DNA from 3 places in the Exiguobacterium sp. s143 genome. Region 3 is predicted to be linked to each of the others. Evidence: predicted binding sites of a transcription regulator. Region 3 holds the regulator's gene; each other region holds the start of a gene.

The links. The regulator LexA, encoded in region 3, represses DNA repair genes until DNA is damaged. The targets are predictions, from matches to a motif close to CGAACATATGTTCG.
Region 1: KNQ03_RS12195 (NUMOD4 domain-containing protein) is a predicted target of LexA. The motif match lies at 2,131-2,144, and genes of this name have one in related genera.
Region 2: KNQ03_RS12795 (Y-family DNA polymerase) is a predicted target of LexA. The motif match lies at 3,906-3,919, and genes of this name have one in related genera.

Annotation. Positions count from the first base shown of each region.
Region 1 is NZ_JACSMX010000003.1:165,353-173,460, reverse strand. Features, by position in the region: gene KNQ03_RS12200 (methyl-accepting chemotaxis protein) at 1-1,496, shown strand, start outside; gene KNQ03_RS12195 (NUMOD4 domain-containing protein) at 1,544-2,071, opposite strand; gene KNQ03_RS12190 (AAA family ATPase) at 2,204-2,782, shown strand; gene KNQ03_RS12185 (GNAT family N-acetyltransferase) at 2,830-3,171, opposite strand; gene KNQ03_RS12180 (DNA alkylation repair protein) at 3,172-4,218, opposite strand; gene KNQ03_RS12175 (bifunctional transcriptional activator/DNA repair enzyme AdaA) at 4,215-5,258, opposite strand; gene KNQ03_RS12170 (class I SAM-dependent methyltransferase) at 5,421-5,996, shown strand; gene KNQ03_RS12165 (response regulator transcription factor) at 5,974-6,663, shown strand; gene KNQ03_RS12160 (sensor histidine kinase) at 6,660-8,009, shown strand.
Region 2 is NZ_JACSMX010000003.1:284,561-292,668, reverse strand. Features, by position in the region: gene KNQ03_RS12825 (2-hydroxy-3-keto-5-methylthiopentenyl-1-phosphate phosphatase) at 1-460, shown strand, start outside; gene KNQ03_RS12820 (methylthioribulose 1-phosphate dehydratase) at 457-1,077, shown strand; gene KNQ03_RS12815 (1,2-dihydroxy-3-keto-5-methylthiopentene dioxygenase) at 1,094-1,630, shown strand; gene KNQ03_RS12810 (arsinothricin resistance N-acetyltransferase ArsN1 family A) at 1,755-2,243, shown strand; gene KNQ03_RS12805 (MBL fold metallo-hydrolase) at 2,304-3,059, shown strand; gene KNQ03_RS12800 (pentapeptide repeat-containing protein) at 3,127-3,765, opposite strand; gene KNQ03_RS12795 (Y-family DNA polymerase) at 3,942-5,264, shown strand; gene KNQ03_RS12790 (YolD-like family protein) at 5,248-5,577, shown strand; gene KNQ03_RS12785 (ZIP family metal transporter) at 5,629-6,441, shown strand; gene KNQ03_RS12780 (undecaprenyl-diphosphate phosphatase) at 6,799-7,635, shown strand; gene KNQ03_RS12775 (LemA family protein) at 7,743-8,108, shown strand, end outside.
Region 3 is NZ_JACSMX010000002.1:429,893-438,000, forward strand. Features, by position in the region: gene KNQ03_RS10415 (AzlC family ABC transporter permease) at 1-123, opposite strand, end outside; gene dhaK (dihydroxyacetone kinase subunit DhaK) at 279-1,247, shown strand; gene dhaL (dihydroxyacetone kinase subunit DhaL) at 1,272-1,874, shown strand; gene dhaM (dihydroxyacetone kinase phosphoryl donor subunit DhaM) at 1,867-2,235, shown strand; gene KNQ03_RS10435 (hypothetical protein) at 2,314-2,634, opposite strand; gene glpK (glycerol kinase GlpK) at 2,709-4,211, opposite strand; gene KNQ03_RS10445 (MIP/aquaporin family protein) at 4,255-4,956, opposite strand; gene KNQ03_RS10450 (metal-binding protein) at 5,143-5,613, opposite strand; gene lexA (transcriptional repressor LexA) at 5,645-6,259, opposite strand; gene yneA (cell division suppressor protein YneA) at 6,471-6,758, shown strand; gene KNQ03_RS10465 (YneB family resolvase-like protein) at 6,804-7,457, shown strand; gene KNQ03_RS10470 (DUF896 domain-containing protein) at 7,571-7,807, shown strand; gene tkt (transketolase) at 8,081-8,108, shown strand, end outside.

The DNA.
Region 1 (8,108 bases), on a different contig from region 3:
CGATGTTCGACGCGAACGTCCGGGCAACGTTTCTCGCGTATCCGGAGGACGCAACTGACCGCTCGCGTGCCATCAAACGATTGCAACAGCAACAGCGAACCGACTTATCACGTGACGACTACACGGTTCGCTTCCAAAGCCTGAACACGAGTGAGGCGTTCCGACCGTTGACACTCGAACCGGCAAAACGAAAACAATTACTACAGCACTTAAAAACAGACCGTACATATGCTTTTTCGAATCAAGACCAGTTTCTAGTCGCAATGACGATTCCAGAACTCGATGACGTCATCTTACTGACGACCGATCGCGATAAATTAATCGCTCCTGCTCGAGATTTAGCTTGGACACTCGTCTGGGTGAGCGTAGTCACACTTGTCAGCATCAGCCTGTTGATCCGCTGGCGGATTCAACGCCAACTGGCACCGTTATCGAAACTCGCCTTACAAATTGAAGAAGCGCATGCGAAGCGCTCGTATCGTCCGTTAACGCTCAAGACGACGACCTTTGAGTTACAACAGCTGACGTTTCAATACAATCAGTTGATGCAACAGATTAATGACTTAACGACGGAGATGCAACAAGCCAGTCAGGAACTTGAGTCCGTCCAGCCTCACTTTTCCTCGCGCTTATCGGCGATGGATCAATCGGTCCAAGCCGTCGATGAAGTCGCTGGTTCCTTACTTGCACAATCGTCGCAGATGGATCAGACGATTGTCGCCTCGACACGTTTGACTGCCCAAGGACACGATGCGTTAAGCGAAATGCAAACGACACTTCTGAACAGTCAACATGCCGTAACCCGTTTTCAACAGACTGTTCAGACGAATCACACGACACTTGAGACCTTACAAGAGGAAAGCCAGTTACTGAAGGAACAATCCGCGACGACAGAGCAGATTTTGCAACAGACCTCACACCTACAGCAGCAGATGGATACCTCAATCTCGCACATTCAGCGTGTTGCTGAAGAGACACGCCGTTTGTCGCTGAACGCGCTGATTGAGGCAACCCGTGCCGGAGAAGCTGGTCGGGGCTTCACGGTCGTCGCTAAGGAGGTCGAAAAACTAGCGATCGATATTAGGACGAGTACGGACCATATTCGGCAGGTCAATCAGATGTGGACGGCGGGGCTCGATCAAGTCGAACAAGCACTCTCGCAAATGACGGAACGTTTTCTTTCGACGTCGCAACAACTCGAGACGGCAACGGAGCATTTAAAACAGATGCTGACCGAAGCGACGACGATCGAGACGACACTGGGTACCGTGGAACACCAACGCCAGATCGTCGCAGATGTTCAGTCGAACATGCAGGAACATCTACAGTCGGTTCAGCAGTTGATGTCAGAACTCTCGTCTTACAGCCAGGTGCTCGGAGAACAGATGCAACACCACGTCAACCAGCAGACGGAACTGAAGACACATAGTGCTGTACTCGAGTCGCGGATCAGTTCGTTGCAACAGACCGTTCGTTCGAGTGAATCGCCATCCTAACCAAAAGAGCGCCTGCCATTCTTGGCAAGCGCTCTTTTCCTCTGTTCTCAGCCGATATAACGTGCTTCCTTTTTATCGATGATGTTGCGAATCCGGTTCTCCGTCACCTGATACTGCTCTGCCAATTGACGGGTTGTTTTCCCTTTTTCGTACTGCGCGCGAATCGTTCGAATCTGAAACGGTGACAGCGTCACATGTTGACCTAACAAGAGATCAAACTCACCAAGTAGTTCAGTATACTGCTGATCGATCGAAGGCAGAACCTCTAAGTTCGACAACTGATCGTCAGCCCGTTTGCCGTTGCGCCGGACGAGTCGCGCTTCTGTGACATCTGCCGTCAGAAAGGCTTGTGCGACGAGTAGAGCGACCTGCACCCGCTCTCCTCGACCACGTTGATAGAGCGTGACTTTCCGGTATCCTTCCCGATTGAGCCGTGGACGGAGCAAGACACCTTTTCGTCGTTGCTGGACACCGCGACACGTCACGATCGTCCGGTCGAGCGACCTTACGCGACCAAGTGATGAGACTTCATATATACCTACATAGCCGATGACGGCTTTCCATTGTTCTTGCATGGTTGTCCTCCTTCAGACAAGGACACGACGGGACTTCATACTTGAATTATATCAAATAACGAACAAACGTTCTAGTTATGTCACTCGTCGGACTATGCTATTATTAGCAGAAAAAGGAAATGAGGTTCGTCCATGAAATTTGTCTTGTTACTTGGTCCGCAAGCGGTCGGAAAGATGACGATCGGTCAGGAAATCGAACGGTTGACGGAGATGAAAGTTTTCCATAACCACCAGACAATCGATCTGTTATTGCCTTATTTTGATTTCTCTGAACCTGCACACCATCGCCTAAAAGATACGATCCGCCGCGAGATGTTCAAGGAAATGGCGAACAGCTCGCTCGAAGGTGTCCTGTTTACATTTCTCTGTCTATTCGGCGTCGAAGGTGGCGGTCTCGAGTTCATCGAAGAGACCGTCGAATTATTCGAACAAGCGGGTGCTGACGTCTATATCGTTGAACTGGATGCACCGGTCGCAACCCGTCTGCACCGGAACACGACTGAAAACCGATTGACGCACAAAGTGACGAAGCGTGACCTTGCCGCTTCTGAACAAGACTTACGTGAGACGGCAGACGGATACCGGACACGTTCGCTGCCAGGCGAACTACCGGACGTCAACTATCTCTTCCTCGATACGGAACAGTTAAGCGCACGTGAAAGTGCTGAAGCGATTTGCGACCATTTCAACTGGTCCAAAACAACGGTCTAATCACAAACAAGCACAAACAAGCCCCGTCCTGCTCAGCAGACGGGGCTTTAATGGTGGAGTTCACGTTCATATCGATTCGCCTGCAACTGGAATCCGTTCCGATGCCAGACCGCCGCACTGCCCGCTTCGCCGTAAATACGCGTCAGTAATAACGTCCGCGCGAGATAAGACAAAATCGACGTCAATGCTTCTGTGATGTATCCGTGCTGATCATCCTCATCAGTCGTCGTATAACGCAAGTTTCCGGTCGATGCATTCCATGTGAAGGTAATCGTCCCGACAATCGTTTTCTCACGTAACGCATGCAGCGTCCATTTACAACCCGATTCTTCATCCGTTGCTTCGACAAACAGTCGTGACGTCGTAAAATCCGGATGTCGTCCTTGCATTCAGCTCTCCTCCTCGACCTCAAACGTTGCTGTCGCGTAAGCCTCTCCGTTAATCAAAATCGTCAAGTTATGTGTTCCGGGATAATGGACACGCGTCGTCATGTTCCGAAACGATTGGCGTCGTTCGACTTGTAAGACACCTTTAACTTCCCGCTCTCGCAGTTGAAACACCTTCCGACTCGTTCCACGTTGTTTGACGTAATCGATCGCGTATTCAAGACGCAGACGTTGCTCGACGGAACTGTTTACTTGAAACGAAAACTGTAACTCTTGACCAATCGTCACCGGTGAGACGACCAAGTCCGTCACCGCGACCTCACCTTGCGTGACGTGTCCGAATAACTGCAACACGTCTGGGTTTCCGCGCTTCAGTAACGTCCGGGAGGCGTGACGCAAAATCCAGTCCGTGTTCGGATCTGTTCCTAAGTGACGTCCAATTCGTTCGATCAAGTATTCCGGATGCGTTTTTGAAATATCATTCAAGTGATTGGCGACACTTTTTCGGACGTAAAGTGACGGATCCTGTAATAAGGCGTCAAGGATCGGTAACGCTGGACGCGGATCAGCAATCAGACGCGGGATCGCTTGCCCCCATGGTAAACGCGGTCGTGTCCCTTCAGACGCTAAGCGCCGGACATGTTCATCGTCTGATGTGGTCCATTTGAATGCCTGCTCAAGATAGAGTTCCTGATCAGCAAGTAGAAAACGGCGAACGGCGAACTCTGACGTCGAATGCGGCGTCAACTTGGCGAGTGTCGCTAACGCAAGCGTCCAGTCGGCGAGTGTTGCTGTCCGTTCGACATACTCTGGAAAAACAATTCCCGGTAGACCGGTAAACTGCGGTGCAAGCCGCTCTAGCTCCGGCACCGAGTCCGGAAACGGTGACAAAATCGTCTCCAGTGTCTCCGCCACACGGCGGACGCGCTGTTTGAACGCGAGTTCATTCCAGTCTCCCTGTTCGACTCGTATTCGAAAATCCGGTACGTCGACCGCTGCTCCTAAGCGGTCGAGCCAACTCGGTGAAAATACATCTTTAATCAAACTCATCCTTCATCCAGTCCTCTCTGTGTGCGCTCCAGTTTGAGCAATGTTTCCTTGCGTGCGAGTCCACCCGCGTATCCACCTAAATCTCCATTCGTCCGAATGACCCGATGGCACGGAATGACGATTGCCAGTTGGTTCGCTCCATTCGCTCGTGCGACGGCACGAACAGCAGTCGGTTGACCGATCCGGATCGCCAGCTCTTGGTACGAGATCGTCTCCCCACTCGGAATCCGCTCGAGTTCTTCCCAGACGCGGCGTTGAAAGGGTGTCCCGTACCGCATCAAGGGTGTCTGAAACGATACCGGCTCTCCTTTGAAGTAACGACGGAGCTCCGCATCAATCTGTTTAAAGACCGGTGACTCCCCGGGAACGATGACAGCACGCGCTTTTAAACGCAATTGTTCGATTTCCCGCTCCAGTCCGCGTCGGTCGACGAACTCGAGCAGATGTAAGAGTTGATCGTCAGCAATCGCCAACATCGAACCGAGTGGTGTATCAAGCCATTTCGCGCGTAAGACCTGTCCGTCGAAGCGTGATGGGGCCTGCCCGAGAATCCGTGCCGACGCCTCCCGAAAACCACTACTGGATTCATAACCTCCTGCTAACTGTCCTTCGATGATCGGCTTACCGGTCCGGATCTCCTTCATCGCTAGCCCCATCCGCCGTGCCCGAGCATATGCGACGAACGTCATCCCGAAGCGTTTCTTGAACTGGCGGCGTGCCGTTGATTCATCGAGACCAAGTGCTCGAAAATCGGCTTCCTTGAATCGTTTGTCTGGTTCTGCCTCGACCGCTTCGATCAAGCGTTGAATCGTACCATGATCTCCGGGATAAGCAAGCGGATGACAACGACGGCACGGTCGATACGAGGCAAGTAATGCCTCTTGCGCCGTCTCAAAAAACTCACAGTTCTCCGCTTTCGGTTTTCGTGCCGGACACGTCGGACGGCAAAAGATGCCAGTCGTCTTGACGCCGACGAAAAACGCCCCTTCGTACGTCGCGTCCCGGCGAACGAGCGCTTCATAATACGTGTGATGTTCCATCGCCTTCCCCTCCTTTATCTTTAGTATACCGGCTTGTCCGGTCACGATGTCGCCGAAAATCAGGCATTGATATGTTTAAGATTCACTTAAGAAACATCGTCCTGTTTTCGAAAGGGACGACGTGCATACTACATGATATACTCAACGGAAAGTAGGGTTTTCATGTTTGATTTCTTAAAAGAAGCACTTCACGCGCCACTCCGTGTTGGAGCCGTCGCACCGAGCAGTCCACGCCTGGCTGAAATGATGGCACGACGCGCCGTCGCCGATCGTCCGCGTCAGATTCTTGAAGTCGGAGCGGGTGACGGAGCGATCACCAAAGCTTTACTGGCCGCTCGTTCACCGGAAACACATCTCTTGATTTGTGAACGGAGCGAAACGTTCCGCCCGGCACTCGAACAATTACTGGCTCAGGAAACGAATGTCACTCTCTTCATTGGTGACGTTCAAGGATTATCCGATTCATGGAGCGGACAGATCGACGTCATCGTCAGTGGTCTCCCGTTCGCCTCGTTCCCGGCAGCGTTGCGGCATGACTTATTAGCACAATTCCAAACGTTACTACGATCAGGCGGTCACTTCATCGCCTTTCAATACACCCGGTTCCAGTTCAAGATGTTCCGGGACTATTTTCAAGAACACAGTTATTCGCACACGCTCTACAATCTTCCCCCCGCTTATGTTTTCGAGGGGGTGCAACAGGAGGAATCTACACATGCCCACGCTCTTGATCGTTGATGATGAAGCAGACATCCGTCAATTGCTTCGACTCTATTTAACCAATGAAGGGTACGAGATCATTGAAGCCGAAAACGGCGAGGAAGCGTTAGCGACTCTTGCAACGCGTCCAGTCGATGCGATGTTGCTCGACGTGATGATGCCCGTTCGCGATGGCTTCTCGACCGTTCAAGCAGCACGTGCTGCCGGTCACACGTTACCCGTCCTGATGCTGACGGCGAAACGCGAAGACATGGATAAAATTCAAGGTTTGACCTTCGGAGCGGACGATTACATTGGTAAACCGTTCAATCCACTCGAAGTCGTTGCTCGCGTCAAGGCGCTACTGCGCCGCGTCAGCCAGTATCATGTCCCGACTACCGCTTCAGCGGTCCAGGTCGGTCCGTTCACACTCAAAGAAGACGAACGCGTCATCTTTAAATACGATGTACCGCTCGCCCTGACCCGCCGTGAATTTGATTGCCTGGCGCTATTCTTGAATCATCCGCGCCGTGTCTTCTCGGCTGACGACCTCTATGAGCGGGTCTGGCAGGAGGAAGCGCTTGGTTCCGCGTCGAACGCTGTCATGGTCCTGATCCATAAACTCCGCGACAAGATTGAGGATGTCCCGAAAGAACCGCGCCACCTCCAGACGGTCTGGGGCGTTGGTTATAAGGTTGAGCCATGAGACGGATCAAACTAACGGTCTGGATGCTTGTTTTACTACTGCTTGCTGCATTTTTGAGTACGGCACTCGCCTGGTTGCTTGCTAGTCAGTTGCCGCTCGGTACGAAGACGGTTCCTCGGTACTATTACACGACAGAACAAGAAGTCGTCCAAGACGTGAAGCGTGATATCGCCCGTTACGAAAACGGGCAATCACCGAACGGTCCTTACGAGTGGGCCGTTTACAGTGCCGATAGTCGTCGCCTTGATGCATCTGACAAGTTTCCAGAAGACTTGACGCCCAGCCGGTTACTCGCTGCTCAAACACCGACGGAGCGAGAGCCGTCCGACACAGGAACGATTCGGACATTGCACCACATCGAAGCGATTTCCCTACCAAATGGGGCGTCCGGTTTTTTCCTGACGGTACAGACAGATAAACCGAGACTCAATGAATATCAAGTCGGTAATCCGAATGCTTTCTTCATCTTGCAGGTTGTCTTGTTCATCGTCTTTTTACTACTCTTGACGCGTTGGATTGCCGGATTGTTCCGGGAACTCGAGCGACGACTCGAACGGTTGACGGTCGAACCGCCACCAACTGAATCACTCCCACCGGTCAAAGGACCGAAGGAGTTTAAGCTGTTTGCCCAATCGATCGAACGAATCGAACAGGAACTCCGGACTTTACGAATGCGTGATCAGGAGCGGTTCGTAGAACAGTTGCGCTTGATCACCAGTCTATCGCATGACTTACGGACACCCTTGACCTCAATCCAAGGTTTCATCCAGTGGCTGACGGAAAAACATGAGACGTTATCCGCGACAGAACGCGCGGAACTTCTAGCGATCGTCACCCGCCAGTCGGAAACGCTCGCTGCCCGGATTGATGAACTGTTCACGCTCGCTAAATTATCGAACACCGATTATCCAGTCGAACGGATCTCACTCGATCTCGTGACCTTAACGGAACAAGTCCTGGAACTGTTTCCTGGCACTTCTTCTACTGTCAATGGTCCTGCACACGCGACTCTCTTCGCCGATCCGATGCTCTTACGGCGCTTGCTTGAGAATTTGATTCGCAATGCAACACTTCACGGGACGGGAGATCTTCAAATTACAATCAAAGAAGAAACAGAAGGCGTCCAGCTGATCTGTTCGAATGCGATTGAATCGACTTATACGCTAGAGGAACTAAACGAATGGCTGACGCCGTTCGGGACGTCCGATGCTTCCCGCTCGTCTGGTGGCTCTGGCATCGGTCTGTCGATTGTTCAACAAATCATGGCACGTCATGCGGGGAGCGTCGCATTGACTTCACAAGACAACCGCTTCATCGTGACCTGTCGTTTTCCACATGTTTCATAAGCCTGCATCCGATGTGCGCATCGGGTGCTTTTTTGGTCAGGTTGTTACTTCTTAGACACTTCTTTGAAAATGGAATTCGATACACTAAAGACTGTTAGA
Region 2 (8,108 bases), on a different contig from region 3:
CTTTTTGTTGGAGCGTGCAGTCATTCGCGACGGATTTTCGGAGTTACTTCAGTACAGTCGTCGTCAAGGAATCGATTTTTCGATCGTCAGCGGTGGAATGGACTTTTTCGTCGAACCGATCTTAGCGCCATTCCTTGAACAAGAACAGATTTACTGTAACGTCGCCGATTTCAGTGGTCCATTCGTCCATATCGATTGGCCAAACGCCTGCGATGCCCATTGCACGAACGGGTGCGGCTGTTGTAAAACGTCCGTTGCCCGGGCATTGCGCAAAGACGATGACGTCATCATCGTCATTGGTGACTCGGTGACGGACTTCGAACTCGCGAAACAAGCGGATCGTGTCTATGCCCGTGATTATCTGATCACGTTGTGTGAAGAGAACGATATCGCCTATACACCGTTTGAGACGTTCCACGACATCGTTCATGATTTAACACGAGCGGAGGTGACAACATGACATTCATGCGACGGTATGAAGAGCTACGCGCCATCAAACAAGAGCTTGCGGCGCGCGATTGGTTCCCTGGTACGAGTGGCAATCTCGCCATTCGGACGTCCGGTGTCCCGGTTGAATTCCTTGTGACGGCAAGCGGAAAAGATAAACGGCAGACGACTCCTGACGACTTCGTTCATGTCGATGCGACCGGTCAATTGATTGGTGAGCAATCCGGGCGTCCTTCCGCTGAGACATTGCTCCATGTCGAAGTGTTCAATCGAACGGACGCCGGTTGTTCTCTGCATGTCCATACGATTGCGAACAATGTGATTTCGGAACTCTATGGCGATCAAGGCAGCATCACCTTTTCCGGTCAAGAAATCATCAAGGCACTCGGACACTGGGAAGAGGATGCGACGGTCACGGTACCGATCATTCCGAATCATGCGGACATTCCGACGCTTGCCGCTGCTTTTGCACCGCATGTCACAGCGGACAGTGGTGCCGTCCTGATCCGCAATCACGGGATCACGGTCTGGGCACCGACCGCCTTTGAAGCAAAGAAACACCTCGAAGCCTTCGAGTTTTTATTCAATTACACGTTGACGTTGCAATCATGCCGTCAATCCATTCATTAAAAGGAGGAATCATCTCATGGCAACAGTCTTATTCCAAGAAACAAACACACGGTATACGGATCAAACGGAAGTCGCTGACTTCCTTGCGTCACGCGGCGTTCTTTACGAACAGTGGGACGTTTCGAAACTTCCAGCGCCTCTCGTTGAGAACTTCACACTGACGGATGCAGACAAACAAACGATTCTCGATACGTTCGCTCCCGAAATCAAAGACGTATCAGAACGTCGTGGGTATCAGACAGCTGATATCATCTCACTTTCGGATACGACACCGAACCTTGATGAGTTGCTCGTCAACTTCCAGAAAGAACATCATCACACGGATGATGAAGTTCGTTTCATCGTCAGCGGTCATGGCGTCTTCGCGATCAAAGACGAAGAAGTCGGCTACTATAACATCGAACTCAATCCTGGTGATTTGATTTCCGTTCCTGTTAACACACGCCACTACTTTACGCTTCAAGACGATCGTAAAGTCGTCGCTGTTCGGATCTTCGTCACGACAGACGGCTGGGTTCCGATTTACGAGAATGAGACGTCAACGGTCTCTTAAGATCGATAAAAGCGCTGTTTTCCTTCATATGAAGGGAATCAGCGCTTTTCTTATCGCACAAACATATCACTACATTGATACGTAACCGATATAATGAAGGAAAAGCGATGAGGAAGTGAGCGTCATGCATATTCGTCCCGTAATGGAACACGACTTACCAGCGATTCTCGCCATCTATAACGAAGGTATCGAAGATCGGATCGCAACGCTTGAGACCGACCAAAAGGACTTATCCTTCATGACCCAGTGGTATGCAGAACGCACCGATCGATATGCTGGATATGTCGCTGAAGATGACACAGGTGTCCTCGGCTTCATTTCCCTCGATCCGTATAATCCGCGTCCTGTCTACGCATCCGTCGGTGAGATTTCGGTTTATATCACTCGGACACATCGTGGACAAGGGATTGGCACACGTTTGCTCGAAACGATTGAACAACATGCCCGTGATCATCATATGCATAAGCTGATCCTCTTTACCTTCCCGTTCAATAAAATCGGACAAAAACTCTATATCCGCTCCGGGTTCCGGATCGTCGGAACGTTTAAGGAACAAGGACAGTTGAACGGCGAATATGTCGACGTCATGGCGATGGAGAAACGCTTGCGATAGGATTCATTGAATGCCAGACAGGGAATAGTCAATCCGAGTCATTGAGAGAGGATGAACCTAATGGATATTCAACAAATTCGTAATGCAACACTCGTTGTCACGTATGCCAATCAAGTCTTACTAATTGATCCGTTCCTCGGCGAAAAAGGCAGCTTGCCTCCCTTCGGTCAAACACCAAATGCCGTCGCCAATCCACTCGTCGACTTACCGGTCGATGTCAACACACTGCTCGATCCTGACGCTGTCTTTGTCACACACCTGCATGCCGATCATTTCGACGATTCTGCAAAACAACTTCTACCCAAGCATTTGCCACTCTATGCGCAGCAAGAAGAAGACGCGCAGCAAATCCGAGAAGCCGGCTTCACGAACGTCTCTTCCTTCGATTCCGGTGTAACGATCGGTGATATCCAGGTCCATCGAACAGGTGGACAGCATGGTGTCGGTGAAATCGGCGAACGGATGGGACGTGTGTCTGGGCTCGTCCTCACCCATCCGGACGAACCGACACTTTATATCGCAGGTGATACGATCTGGTGTGACGAGGTCGCGCATGCGATCGAACAACATACGCCCGATATCATCGTCGTCAACAGTGGCGCCGCCCAGTTCTTGACCGGAGAGCCGATCACGATGTCACAGCGTGATCTCCTTGCGGTTCATGAAGCGGCGGCGGAAGCGACGATCATCGTCTCGCACCTCGAGTCCGTCAACCACTGTCTCTTGCGACGTGATATGATTGCTGACTTTTTAACTGCTTTCCATCTCTCTGCCCATTTCCTGATTCCGGAGGATGGCGAAACGATGTCATTTTAAGAACAGTAACTTTCATTAAAAAGAAGCCCTTGTTTCGAATATCCATCGAAACAAGGGCTTCTTTTTGTTATGGGATGACGAGACCTAACAAACGAGCAAAGGCAACTGCTTGCTCTTCCGTAATGACAGCACCTGGTAAAAATCGCGGATCGATCGTAATACCAGAGAGTTCCGTCTGCCGGAGGTCAAGACCTTTTAACGGTGTTTCAATCCATTGGCTATCCGTAAGTCGGACCGCTTCGAGTTTCCACTGGGTCGGCTTCACTTCGAAGAACTGTGCTTCTTTCATCGTCGTTTCGCTCCAGTGTTGATGACGGACCGTACTGCGAATGAACTGTACGTAATCCGCAAGCCCTTCCTGAATCGTTAAATGGTCCAGCGTACAATCTTCGAACTGAACACCCGTCATCCGGCATCCGACGAAGGACACACGGTGAAAACGAGTTTCTTGGAAGTGACATCCGGTTAAGTCGCATTGCTCAAAACGAATATCTTCGAACGAACCACGGTCAAAGGTAAGATTCGCGAACGAGACATTTTGAAAACACACTTGATAGGCATCGATGCGTTCTGTCAGTTCACTCGGCATCGACTCTTTCTCATAACGCGCTCCTTTCAGATACGGATCATCGATTTCGACTTGATCGAACGTCTCTGACTGAAGCGTCTTCGGTAATTCTGGTAAACGGATAACGGTCTCTTTCAATGAAGGTTCCCCCTTTTTTCTCTCCCTTAGTGTACCAAACTCCTTTTATATGAGGAGAAATCGTTCGAATTCCCCTTTTTTCAACAGTTTTTATTTTGAGACACTTTGAGACCGTGCTATAGTCAAGGAAAATCAAAATAAGAACATACGTTCTTTTGTGTAAAGGAGTGATTCAGATGTTTCCTTCCGTCGTTTTACCACAAGATAAACGGATTTTTTGCGTCGACAGTGTGTCCTTCTACGCCAGCTGTGAATGCCAGTATCGCAATCTCCCCCCCTTGACGACACGCCTAGCGGTCGTCTCCGATTTAAAACGAAGCGGGTCCGTCATTCTCGCTGCCACCCCTGCCTTAAAAGCACTTGGAATCAAGACAGCCGGTCGATTATATGAAATCGAGCAATTGCCATACGCTGTTCGTCGTACGATTCGACTTGTCGAACCACGTATGCTCGCTTATATGAAGACGTCGATTCGTGTCCTGGATGTCCTGCACCAATTCGCCCCACCTGAAGCCATCCGCGTCTATTCGATTGACGAAAGCTTCATTGACATGACCGGAACCGATCGCCTATTTGGTTCCGACCTGCAAGCTGCCCTCAAAATTAAAGAAGCAATCCTGAAACAGACCGGCATCCACGTCCGGATCGGGATTGGTCCAAATAACGTCATCGCGAAACTGACGCTTGATTTAATCGGGAAAAAAGAAGGCATCGCGCGATGTGGATATGCTGATGTCGCACGACGTCTTCATGATTTTCCGATTCGGAAGATGTGGGGAGTTGGACATCGCATGGAACAACATCTGCAGATGATGGGGATTGAAACGATCGGTGATCTTGCCATGCGCCCCGTTGAAGAGTTACACGAACGCTTCGGTGTCATCGGTGCCGAACTGTGGCATCACGCTTGGGGACTCGACGCGTCACCGACACTTCTTGCGCCTCGTCATCTGTTCGAGAAAGCCCCTCAACGGACGATCGGACACGGTGTGACCTTAATGCAGGACTATTATCAGTTCGAACGCATTCGGAATGTGCTCAATGAACTCGTGCAGGATGTTGCCGCACGTTGTCGCTTTTCGAATCAAGTCGGCTGGACCGTTCACATCGGCGTCCGCTATTCTCGAAACGTCGTCCGAAGTGGTTTCTCCCGTCAAGTACGGTTGCCTTATCCGACATCCGATGAACGCATCATTCTGCGTCACGTCTTACAATTATTCGAACCGAATTGGCTCGACGGGGAACCTGTTCGTTTTTTATCCGTCGCAGTGGGGCATTTGACTGCCGATCAAGGCACCTTACAGTTGTCTTTGTTCGAGGATAATGCGCGGCTCTGGAAACGGCGACGGTTATTAAAAGCAATGGATGTCGTCAACCTTCGCTACGGAAAAGGAACGATTCGCCTCGCTGTCTCGTTTCTTGATACGAGTGTCGCCAAACGTCGTCTTCGTTTCGTCGGCGGTCATCCGGGAGGTGATCTTCATGACAGCGTATCGTGATCGGGGAAATTTAAAATGGATTCCTTTTCTCATGCCGGAACATTTGCAACTGTTGCGGGAATATTATGTCCAGATGCATCAGCTCGACTTGCCTGAAATTGATGAACAGTTGCAAGAATCATGGCACTTTCTGCTTCAAGAAGCTTTAATAGAAGGAAACGAACTTGAAATCACGTATTATAAGGAAAGTAGCTACGTGACGGTCGTCGGTTTCGTGGAACGACTAGAACCCGAACGTTCCGTTCTCTTTCTGCGCGGACGTGAAGTCATTGAAATTCCCTTCACACGAATCGTCCGGATCGAAAACGGGTAAGCTCTCATACAGATGGATGCTTTAAATCGTCCCCGGAAAGAAGGAATAGTCATGTTGGATTGGTTTACTTCCCTCCCCGTCGTCGTGCAAGCATTGCTTGCCGGAATGATGACGTGGGGGTTAACCGCACTTGGTGCGGCACTCGTCTTCGTCTTTACGACGATTGAAAAACGCGTCATGAACATGATGCTCGGTTTTGCTGCCGGCGTCATGATTGCCGCGTCGTTTTGGTCGCTGCTTGCTCCTGCGATCGAGTTCACGGAGCAGGATGGAGGAATCGCCTGGATTCCTGCCGCCATCGGTTTTCTCGCTGGTGGATTTTTCGTCCGTCTCCTCGACTTCGTTACGCCGCATTTGCACTTATCTGCACCACTCGAGACAGCGGAAGGTCCTTCGACAGGACTCAAGAAAACGACGTTACTATTTCTTGCGATCACGTTGCACAATATTCCCGAAGGTCTTGCGATTGGTGTCGCTTTTGGCGCCGCTGCCTTAAACATGGACGGGGCGACCGTCGCCGGTGCCTTGACGCTCGCACTCGGTATTGGGATACAAAACATGCCGGAGGGAGCTGCCCTATCGATTCCACTACGCGGTGAAGGCATGTCGCGTCGGCGCGCCTTCCATTACGGTCAATTGTCAGCAATCGTCGAACCGATTGCCGCGATGGTCGGAGCAGCCGCGGTCTTCTTCGTTCAACCGCTTCTACCGTATGCGTTATCGTTTGCTGCCGGAGCGATGATTTTCGTCGTCGTCGAAGAATTGATTCCGGAATCACAAGCAGAAAACGGATCCGATTTAGCAACGCTTGGTCTGATGGTCGGGTTTACGGTCATGATGATTCTTGACGTCGCTTTAGGATGATCCCGTTTCAAAACGAGTAGTGGACGATACTGTCTCCTGCTCGTTTTTCTGTTTGTAGATCCAGACATATTCCAGTGAAACCAATCGATTTGAAGTTTTTCTGACCTTGTGTCCTAACAGAAAGATTCCCTTTTCCTTCATGCCGTTTTAGTATGAATGAAAATGACCGGATTTCCTGATCTATCCGATGATACCTAAATCCATCTATTATCTTATCCAAACGAATTTAAATCGGACAACGCGTCTTACACGTCCGATCGTCTCTCAGACCTGCGCCCGATATTCCAATTAGTTCTATCTCACAAGAATAAAACATGATATGTTTTTAACTAGCACATCATATAGAAGGAGATTATCATGACAATCATTGAACTTTTAAAAGCGCTCTTACTCGGTTTCGTCGAAGGGATGACGGAATTTGCACCGGTCTCTTCCACAGGTCACATGATCATCGTCGATGACATGTGGTTGCAAACGACCGATTTTCTCGGTAAATATTCGGCGAACACCTTTAAAATCGTCATTCAGCTCGGATCGATTCTTGCGGTCGTCGTCGTCTTTTGGAAACGCCTCTTCAGCTTGATCGGTTTGTATAAGATTGAAGGCGAACACGACGCATCAGGGACACACAAATTAAAGCTACGTCACGTCTTGATCGGTCTTCTACCAGCAGCTGTTCTCGGATTGTTATTCGAAGATTTCATCGATGAGAACCTCTTCTCGATTGAAACGGTCATCATCGGTCTTGCTGTCGGTGCCCTCTTGATGATCGCAGCCGATAAATTCGGACCAAAGGAACCAAAAACGACATCGCTTGATCAGATTACATATCGCCAAGCAGCACTCGTCGGTCTGTTCCAATGTATTTCCCTTTGGCCTGGCTTCTCCCGTTCTGGTTCAACGATTTCCGGAGGGGTCTTCCTCGGGATGAATCACCGGACGGCAGCTGACTTTACGTTCATCATGGCTGTACCGATCATGTTCGGTGCTAGTTTCCTTTCGCTCGTTAAGAACTGGGAGAACATTCAACCGAACCACTTCGCATTCTATGCTGTCGGTTTCGTTGCGTCGTTCGTGTTTGCCCTCTTATCGATTCGCTTCTTCTTGAAGCTGATCAACAAGATCAAACTCGTTCCGTTCGCCATCTACCGTCTTGTCTTAGCAGCTATCTTAGCTGTCATCGTCTACATGTAAGTTCAAACCGTTAGCTATTTTAGCTGACGGTTTTTCATTTTTTTGAAACTAATTCAGTCGCTTAAGGGTATATAGGGATGAGACATAACTAAAGGAGTGAATGCCACATGGCACGCAGAAGTCGGAGTACATCAAAACTCCCATTAATCATCGGAGTCGTTGTTGTCGCCGTGATTGCCTTTTTAGCAATCGGACAATACAACAGCCTCGTCAATGTAGAAGAAGATGTATCGAATAAATGGTCGCAAGTCGACAACCAAATCAAGCGTCGTGCGGATTTGATTCCGAACCTCGTTGAAACTGTTAAAGGTGTCGCGGGTCAAGAAGAAAAAGTATATGGAAAAGTCGCAGAAGCCCAAGCGGGTCTTGCGCGTGCTGCGTCAACTGAACAACGGATCGAAGCCGACCAACAAGTCACGTCTTCGCTTCGGGGATTGATTGCCTTGCAGACGACTTACCCGGAACTTAAATCA
Region 3 (8,108 bases):
TCCGACTTCGAGAGGGGATAAGCCAGAGGCACGACCGACGATCCCGGCTGAGAAGCCGATGCCGATATATCCGAGGACGGTAGGTAGACAGGCACGGACACCTGTTTGAAAGGCTGATGACATTCGATTCCTCCTCTTTTTAAAGAGCATAGCACTCATGCGGAATATCGTCACCAACTGGTCAATATTTTCATCGTTTTTTTCGACATACTCGGCTTGATTTAGTGGTAAAGAGTAAGTGGTACGGCAAAAATCAGATTGGTAAAGGAGCGTTTTTCATGCACAAATTAATGAAAGATTCAAACCGGTTCGTGTCAGACATGGTCGACGGACTCGTACTAGCTCACCCTGATTTGTATAAGAAGGTCGAAGGTGTTAATGTCGTCGCACGGAAAGTACCGCTCGATGGAAAAGTCGGTCTTGTCTCTGGTGGAGGAAGTGGTCATGAACCCGCACATGCCGGATTCGTTGGGGACGGTATGCTTGCTGCAGCTGTATGTGGGGAAGTCTTCACGTCACCAACGCCTGATATGGTGCTCGAAGGCATCAAGGCAGCCCATGGTGGAAAAGGTGTCTTACTCGTCGTCAAGAACTACTCGGGTGATGTCATGAACTTTGATATGGCGAAGGAACTCGCTGAACTCGAGGACATCGAAGTCGACACGGTCGTCGTCAATGATGACATCGCGATCAAAAAGGAAGAGGATCGTCGTGGGGTTGCGGGAACGGTCTTCGTCCATAAGATTGCCGGAGCTGCGGCTGCAGAAGGGAAATCACTGAGTGAAGTCAAAGCTGTTGCGGAAAAAGTCATCCAGGGCGTTCGTTCGATCGGAATGGCACTCTCACCATGTTACATGCCAGAGAGTGGCAAACCAGGCTTTGAGTTGCATGACGACGAGATGGAAATCGGAATCGGCATCCATGGTGAAAAAGGACTTGAACGAAAAGCGGTCGCTTCCGTTGATGCGATCGTCAAAGAGTTGCTCGATCGTCTGACGAAAGAGGTACCAGACAAAAAAGTCGCCGTCATGGTGAATGGGATGGGTGGAACGCCAGAATCCGAACTGTATATCACGTATAAATACGTCGCGGAAGAACTTCAGGCACACGGTTACGAGATTGCCCGTTCGTTCGTTGGAAACTATATGACGTCGCTCGAGATGCACGGATTCTCAATCACGCTCTTACCAGTGGATGATGAACTGCTTGGGTATCTCGATGCAGAAACGAAAGCGATTGGATTCTAATTTAGATAAACGGGGTGTACAAAGATGAAGTTGACGACGGAACAGTTACGAAGCGCGCTCATCAAAGCAGCGGAACAGATTGAACAGCACAAGGATGAATTGACGGACCTTGACCGGGAAATCGGCGATGGGGACCACGGGATCAATATGTCACGTGGCTTCCAAGCAGTCCAAAAGACGTTAGAAGAACACGGCGAGTATGAGGACTTAGGAGCTTTATCGAAAGAGGTCGGGATGACGCTGATCAAGACGGTCGGTGGAGCGTCCGGTCCTTTATACGGGACGGCATTCGTCAAGTTTGCCGGCGCATTTAAAGGAAAAACAGAAGTCGAAGGTGCAGCGCTTGCGGATGCTTTCCATGAAGCGACGGAAGGCATCAAGTCGCGTGGGAAATCGGAATTCGGTCAAAAGACGATGGTCGATATCTGGACACCGTTCCAAGAGGCACTTTCTCAAGAAGAAAATTTGAAAGCGGCAATCGATCAAGCGCTTGCTGATACGAAAGCGCGTATCGCAACGAAAGGACGCGCGTCTTACTTCGGTGAAGCGACGGAAGGCGTCCAGGACCCAGGTAGTCTATCGAGTGCTTTGTTACTCGGCGAAATCGCGGAGGTGCTTCATGGTTAATCTTGTGCTTGTTTCTCATAGTGAAAAACTTGCGACTGGACTAAAGGAATTGTTGGCAGAGATGGCACCGGATACGCCAGTCTTAGTAGCAGCAGGTCTTGAGGACGGTAGCATCGGAACGGACGCGACACGAATCGAAGAAACATTGAATACACTGGACGATGATGGAGTTGTCTTAACGGATATCGGTTCTGCGACGATGAACACGGAACTGGCACTTGAACTATACAGTGGCGAACGGACGGTTCGGTTTATCGACGCACCACTCGTCGAAGGCGCGTTTTTAGCGGCAGTCTTGAGTGGTCAGTCGAAATCCGTTGATGAGATTGAAGACGGCTTGAAAAAAGAGTTTAGCAAATAAGTAGTAAATGCCCCTTTGCGAGTAGGCGAAGGGGCATTTTTTCTATTCGTATTAAAACTTAAATAAGTGTTTCATGAATCAAAACGACTGAAGCCATTTTGCTAACCACTCTCTAGGCAAATTAATTGTAGATAAATCAATGGTCTGTAATTCATTTAGAGAATAACTGTTAGCAAGATAAAGATCCCATTGTGCATCAATATCGTTTACTACTTCAGTCGCTTGCTCACTTAACGGATAGCTCCTACGTCCGTCGGTTGCAATATGATAAAGATCGTTCTGGTACAGGTTTGTCATGTAGCGATAACACCAATCTGCTAGTTCTTCATGCGTGATGTTGCCATCCAGCGCGGCCTGAATGTGTTCTTTTAGCTGTTGATCAGAATAAGTAGAATTCATGACACACCTCTCGCTATATTTTTTATAAGATATCAAAAACCGGTCCCTCTGCAAAAGGGACCGGGTCAATTGTTTTATTTTGATGGTTTGAAGACCATTGTCGCTTCCACTGCTTTTTGCCATCCGGCATAGCGTTGCTCACGATCGTCTTCTTTCATCTCTGGTTTGAACTGGTGATCCAGCTTCCATTGTTTTTTGATCTCCGCTTTATCTTTCCAGTAACCAACAGCTAATCCAGCAAGGTAGGCTGCACCAAGTGCTGTCGTTTCATTGATTTCTGGACGATCGACAGGAACGCCGAGGATGTCCGATTGGAACTGCATCAAGAAGTTGTTCGCTACTGCACCACCGTCGACACGAAGTGTCTTCAGTTCGATACCAGAATCTTGTTCCATCGCTGTTAACACATCGCGTGTTTGATAAGCGAGTGATTCAAGCGTTGCACGAACGAAGTGTTCCTTATCTGTTCCGCGTGTTAATCCGAAGATTGCCCCGCGTACATCTGAATCCCAGTATGGCGCACCAAGACCAACGAAGGCAGGAACGACATAAACACCGTCTGTTGAGTCGACTTTCGTTGCGTAACCTTCTGAATCTTTCGCATTTTTCAGCATCCGGAGTCCATCACGGAGCCACTGGATCGCAGAACCAGCGACGAAGATAGAACCTTCCAGCGCATATTCCACTTTTCCATCGACGCCCCAAGCGATCGTCGTCAAGAGTCCATGATCAGAAGAAACGGCTTTCTCACCTGTGTTCATGAGCATGAAGCAACCTGTTCCGTATGTGTTTTTCCCTTCACCCGCTTCGAAGCACGTTTGACCGAAGAGTGCTGCTTGTTGGTCACCCGCAATACCAGCGATTGGCACTTCGTAACCGAAGAAGTGATACGGTACCGTTTTGTCGTAGACTTCACTCGACTGACGAACTTCTGGCAACATGGAAGCAGGAACACCTAGGATATCGAGTAACTCTTCATCCCATTTTTGTTCGTAGATGTTATACATCAATGTTCGTGAAGCGTTCGTGTAGTCCGTGATGTGCGTTTTTCCACCAGACAGTTTCCAAACGAGCCACGTATCGATCGTACCGAAGAGCAATTCACCATTCTCTGCTTGCTCACGTGCACCTTCGACATTGTCGAGGATCCATTTAACTTTTGTGCCAGAGAAGTAGGCATCAATCAGAAGTCCTGTTTTGTCGCGGAACTTCTGGTTCAAACCTTGTTCTTTTAAGTCGTCACAGATACCAGACGTTTGACGCGATTGCCAAACGAGTGCGTGATAGACCGGTTTACCTGTTTCTTTGTTCCAGACGACCGTCGTTTCACGTTGGTTCGTGATGCCGATTCCAGCGATTTGCTCAGGTTTGATATCTGCTGTCCCGAGTGCTTCTGCCATGACAGCAAGAATCGAACCCCAGATTTCGTTTGCATCATGCTCGACCCAGCCTGGTTGTGGGAAGTATTGCTTGAATTCCCGTTGTGCCGAGTTGACGATTTTCCCATCGTGATCGAAGATGATCGCACGTGAGCTTGTCGTACCTTGGTCGAGTGCTAGGATATACTTGTTTTCCATTTCGAAATCCCCCTTGAGCGGTATGTGTTAGTGAGACGTGATCTTAGTAGATCAATTGATAGATGAACACGGCAATCGCTCCACCGATGATTGGACCGACGACAGGAATCCATGAATAGCCCCAGTCAGATGAACCTTTATTCGGAATCGGTAGGATAGCGTGCGCGATACGCGGTCCAAGGTCACGAGCCGGGTTGATGGCATACCCTGTTGTACCACCGAGCGATAGACCGATGACGACGACGAGTAAACCGACGATGAGTGGTTTTAAGCCGTCTCCGAACGTCGTTAAACCGAGTGCCAAGATACCGAAGACGAGAACGAATGTCCCGATGATCTCAGAAATCAAGTTCGACGGCGTATGACGAATCGCTGGACCTGTTGCGAACACACCGAGTTTTGCGGCTTGATCATCAGTCGCTTCAAAATGTTTCATGTAATGAAGCCAAACGAGAATGGCGCCGATGAAAGCTCCGACAAGTTGTCCGGCAATGTAGATCGGAACGTCTGCCCACGGTAGGTCAGAGTTCAAAGCAAGTGCAATCGTCAATGCGGGGTTCAAGTGTGCTCCACTCTCAGCAGCGACGAATGCTGCTGTCATGACGGCAAGACCCCAAGCGAACGTGATGACGATCCATCCGCTGTTTTCCGATTTCGTCTTTTTCAAGACGACACCGGCGACGACTCCATCCCCGAGCAGGATGAGAATCATCGTACCGATCATTTCTAGTACAAAGTTATTCATGCAAAAACCCTCCCTTTGGATTAAAGCAGATAATGGCCTTTCTACTTTAAATTACTCTGATTTGAGAACGTTTTCAATACATATAATTGAAATATAGGAATGGAAATTTTTTATTTTGATGTTTAAAGATACGAAAAAGTGGATAAGAAAACACCTCTTCCTGCCTGCGAGCAAGCAAAAGAGGTGTTACCGACGACGTTTTTTTCTTTTTTTAGGTCGAAACCAACTGCTGGAATAATCTAGTAGGATATGAATCGTACTCGCCACCATGATACCGACGACGAATGCAGGCAAGGAAGCGAACCACGAATCAATCGTAGCAGAATCAAGAACCTGAAAATATAGACTTAAAAATAGTAGGGGAATCAGAATCGCAGCACTGTACAGAAGCCGAATGATGTCTCCGATGATCAGTCCATGCGACCAGATCGATCGGTGAGGCATGATCTTGACATACGGCATCCACAAGACTCGAAATGGTCCAAAGCGATAATACGGTTCTGACTTTAAATCGAGGTCGGGTGACAACCAAAGGGTACCGACAGCGATACCGATGGCAGTCGGTAACCAATCGGTTTGTTGCGTTGCGACCGAATACGCAACGTAACCCGTCAGTGCGACGGTATTGACGGTATCATGTACATTTCCTGAAGGCATGAAAAAAGACCAGTCGTAACTGGTCCCTCCGTCAATGAATCGTCCGATACACGCCGATTACCTTACCAAGAATGGAGACATTATCGAAATACATCGGATCCATCGAGTCATTTTCTGGTTGTAGACGTACCTGTTGATCTTCTAAGAAGAACCGTTTCACCGTCGCTTCGCTATCTTCGGTCATAGCTACGACGATTTCTCCGTTTTCTGCTGTGTTTTGTTGGCGCACGATGACACGATCGCCGTCAAGAATACCTGCGTTAATCATCGATTCACCATCGATCGTCAACATGAAGACCGTTTCGTTTCCTACATAATGTGCAGGGAGCGGGAACTGTTCTTCGATGTTTTCAATCGCTGTAATCGGAAGACCTGCTGTGACTTTCCCGATGACGGGAACATGGACGATGGCTTCCGTGATTTCTTCAGGCTTATCAAGCAATATCTCAATCGCACGTGGTTTCGTCGGGTCACGGCGAATCATTCCCCGCTTCTCGAGTCGATCCAAATGACCGTGTACCGTCGAGCTAGACGCGAGTCCGACTGCTTCTCCGATTTCACGAACTGATGGTGGATACCCCTTCAGTTTCACTTCAGAGACGATGTAGTCGAGAATCTCTTGTTGGCGCTTAGACATTTTCCGCATACGAATTGCCACCTCTTTCTGGATTGAAGTTTGAAATGTAAGAATATATGTTTCTAGATTCACTATAACATAGAACAAATGAGCGTACAAACAATTGTTCGACATTTTGTATTGACCGAACACGGGTTCTGTGTTTATTATGAGTTATGCGAACAATTGTTCCGCGAACATTTATTCTAACTCATTCATTTCATATTTGGAGGGATTCATGATGATTCATACGATTCGTACTCATGCTTTTTCAATTCTCTTCTATGCATTAAGTATTGCCTTCGTGATCTTTTTACTCACACCACGCCCGGATGAAAAAGTGGCGCAACTGATGACAGCTTCCGTTACGGTCGATGAGAACGCTACAGTCGAACAAATCGCTGAAGTCTACAATGATGGTTCGATGTCAGATGAAGAGTACGTCAATTGGTTGATTAAAAATAATGATGTTGAAACAAAACACGTCATCTCAAAAAGCAAAATCGTTGTACCAATCGCACAACAATGACAAAATGGAAAAGTTGTGAAAGAACGAACAGGGATGTGAGGTACGATGAAGGTCGTGATTTATTGTCGAGTGTCGACCGAAAAAGAAGCACAAGATAGTTCGATTGAACGCCAACGGATGGAGCTTTCGAAGGTCGCGTCTCAAAAGGGTTTTGATGTCGTGGATGTCGTCTCTGAAAAAGAGAGTGGATATGACGTCGATCGGGAAGGGATGCTGACGGTTCTTGATCATGTAACACGTGATGCGGTAGATGCGGTCCTCGTGACAGATGACACACGGATTGGTCGAGGGAATGCGAAAATCGCTATTTTGCACACGTTTAAGAAGCACGGTGTTCGGTTGATGACACTTGATTCTGATGGAGAATACCAGCTTGCGGATGCAGAAGCAATGGTCCTTGAGATTGTCTCACTGGTGGAAGAATATCAACGGAAACTGCATAACGCAAAAATCGCGCGCGGCATGCGGCGAGCTGTTGAACAAGGCTTTCGCCCGGAACGAAATCTGAATCGCCAAGGAGAGAACGCTGGGCGTAGTCGAAAGGACGTACCGATCGAAGAAATCGTACGTCTTCGAGAGCTCGGACTGACGTTTTCAGATATCGCCATCACCTTGCGTGGGATGGGACATGATATTTCAAAGGCAACGGTCAATCGTCGATATCTTGAATACCGCGAACTGACACCTAGCCCGGAATGAAGAGCAAGTTACCCGTCGACTGACGCGGTTAACTTGCTTTTTTTTATAGCCTCTTTTAAAGTAAGGATACAATTGAACAACTCAAGTTTGAGTCGTACAGAAAGAGGGATTCCATGTTATCACAAGAACAATTAGATCGAATCAATGCATTAGCGAATAAATCAAAAGTCGAACCGTTATCAGAAGCCGAAACGGCAGAGCAAAAAGAGTTACGTGCAGCGTATCTCGCAGCATTCCGTGGATCGTTCAAAAACCAACTCATGGGCATGAAAATCGTCGATGAAGAAGGAACGGACGTAACACCAGAGAAATTGAAACAAGCACAAGAAGAAGAACGGAATAAACAATAATCGTTTATTTCTTCTATAGTAAGGAAGAGGTCCCCAATCGGTGGATCTCTTTTTTTGTTAGATTGGTTAGATAGGAAACATTGTACGATAGCAATACATCTTAATAGAGGGCATTCATCGATTCAGACATCCTGTATGAGTCGATAGAACGGCTATAGATAGCGCATTCATTTTAATGTGACATACTATTTAGAAAAGTTGTATCACATTTAAGAGTATGCTAAAATGAGTAGGAATTTGTGAAAAAGAGAGAGGATGATTGTTTTGACGAACATGACGACAGTAGAACAATTAGCAATTA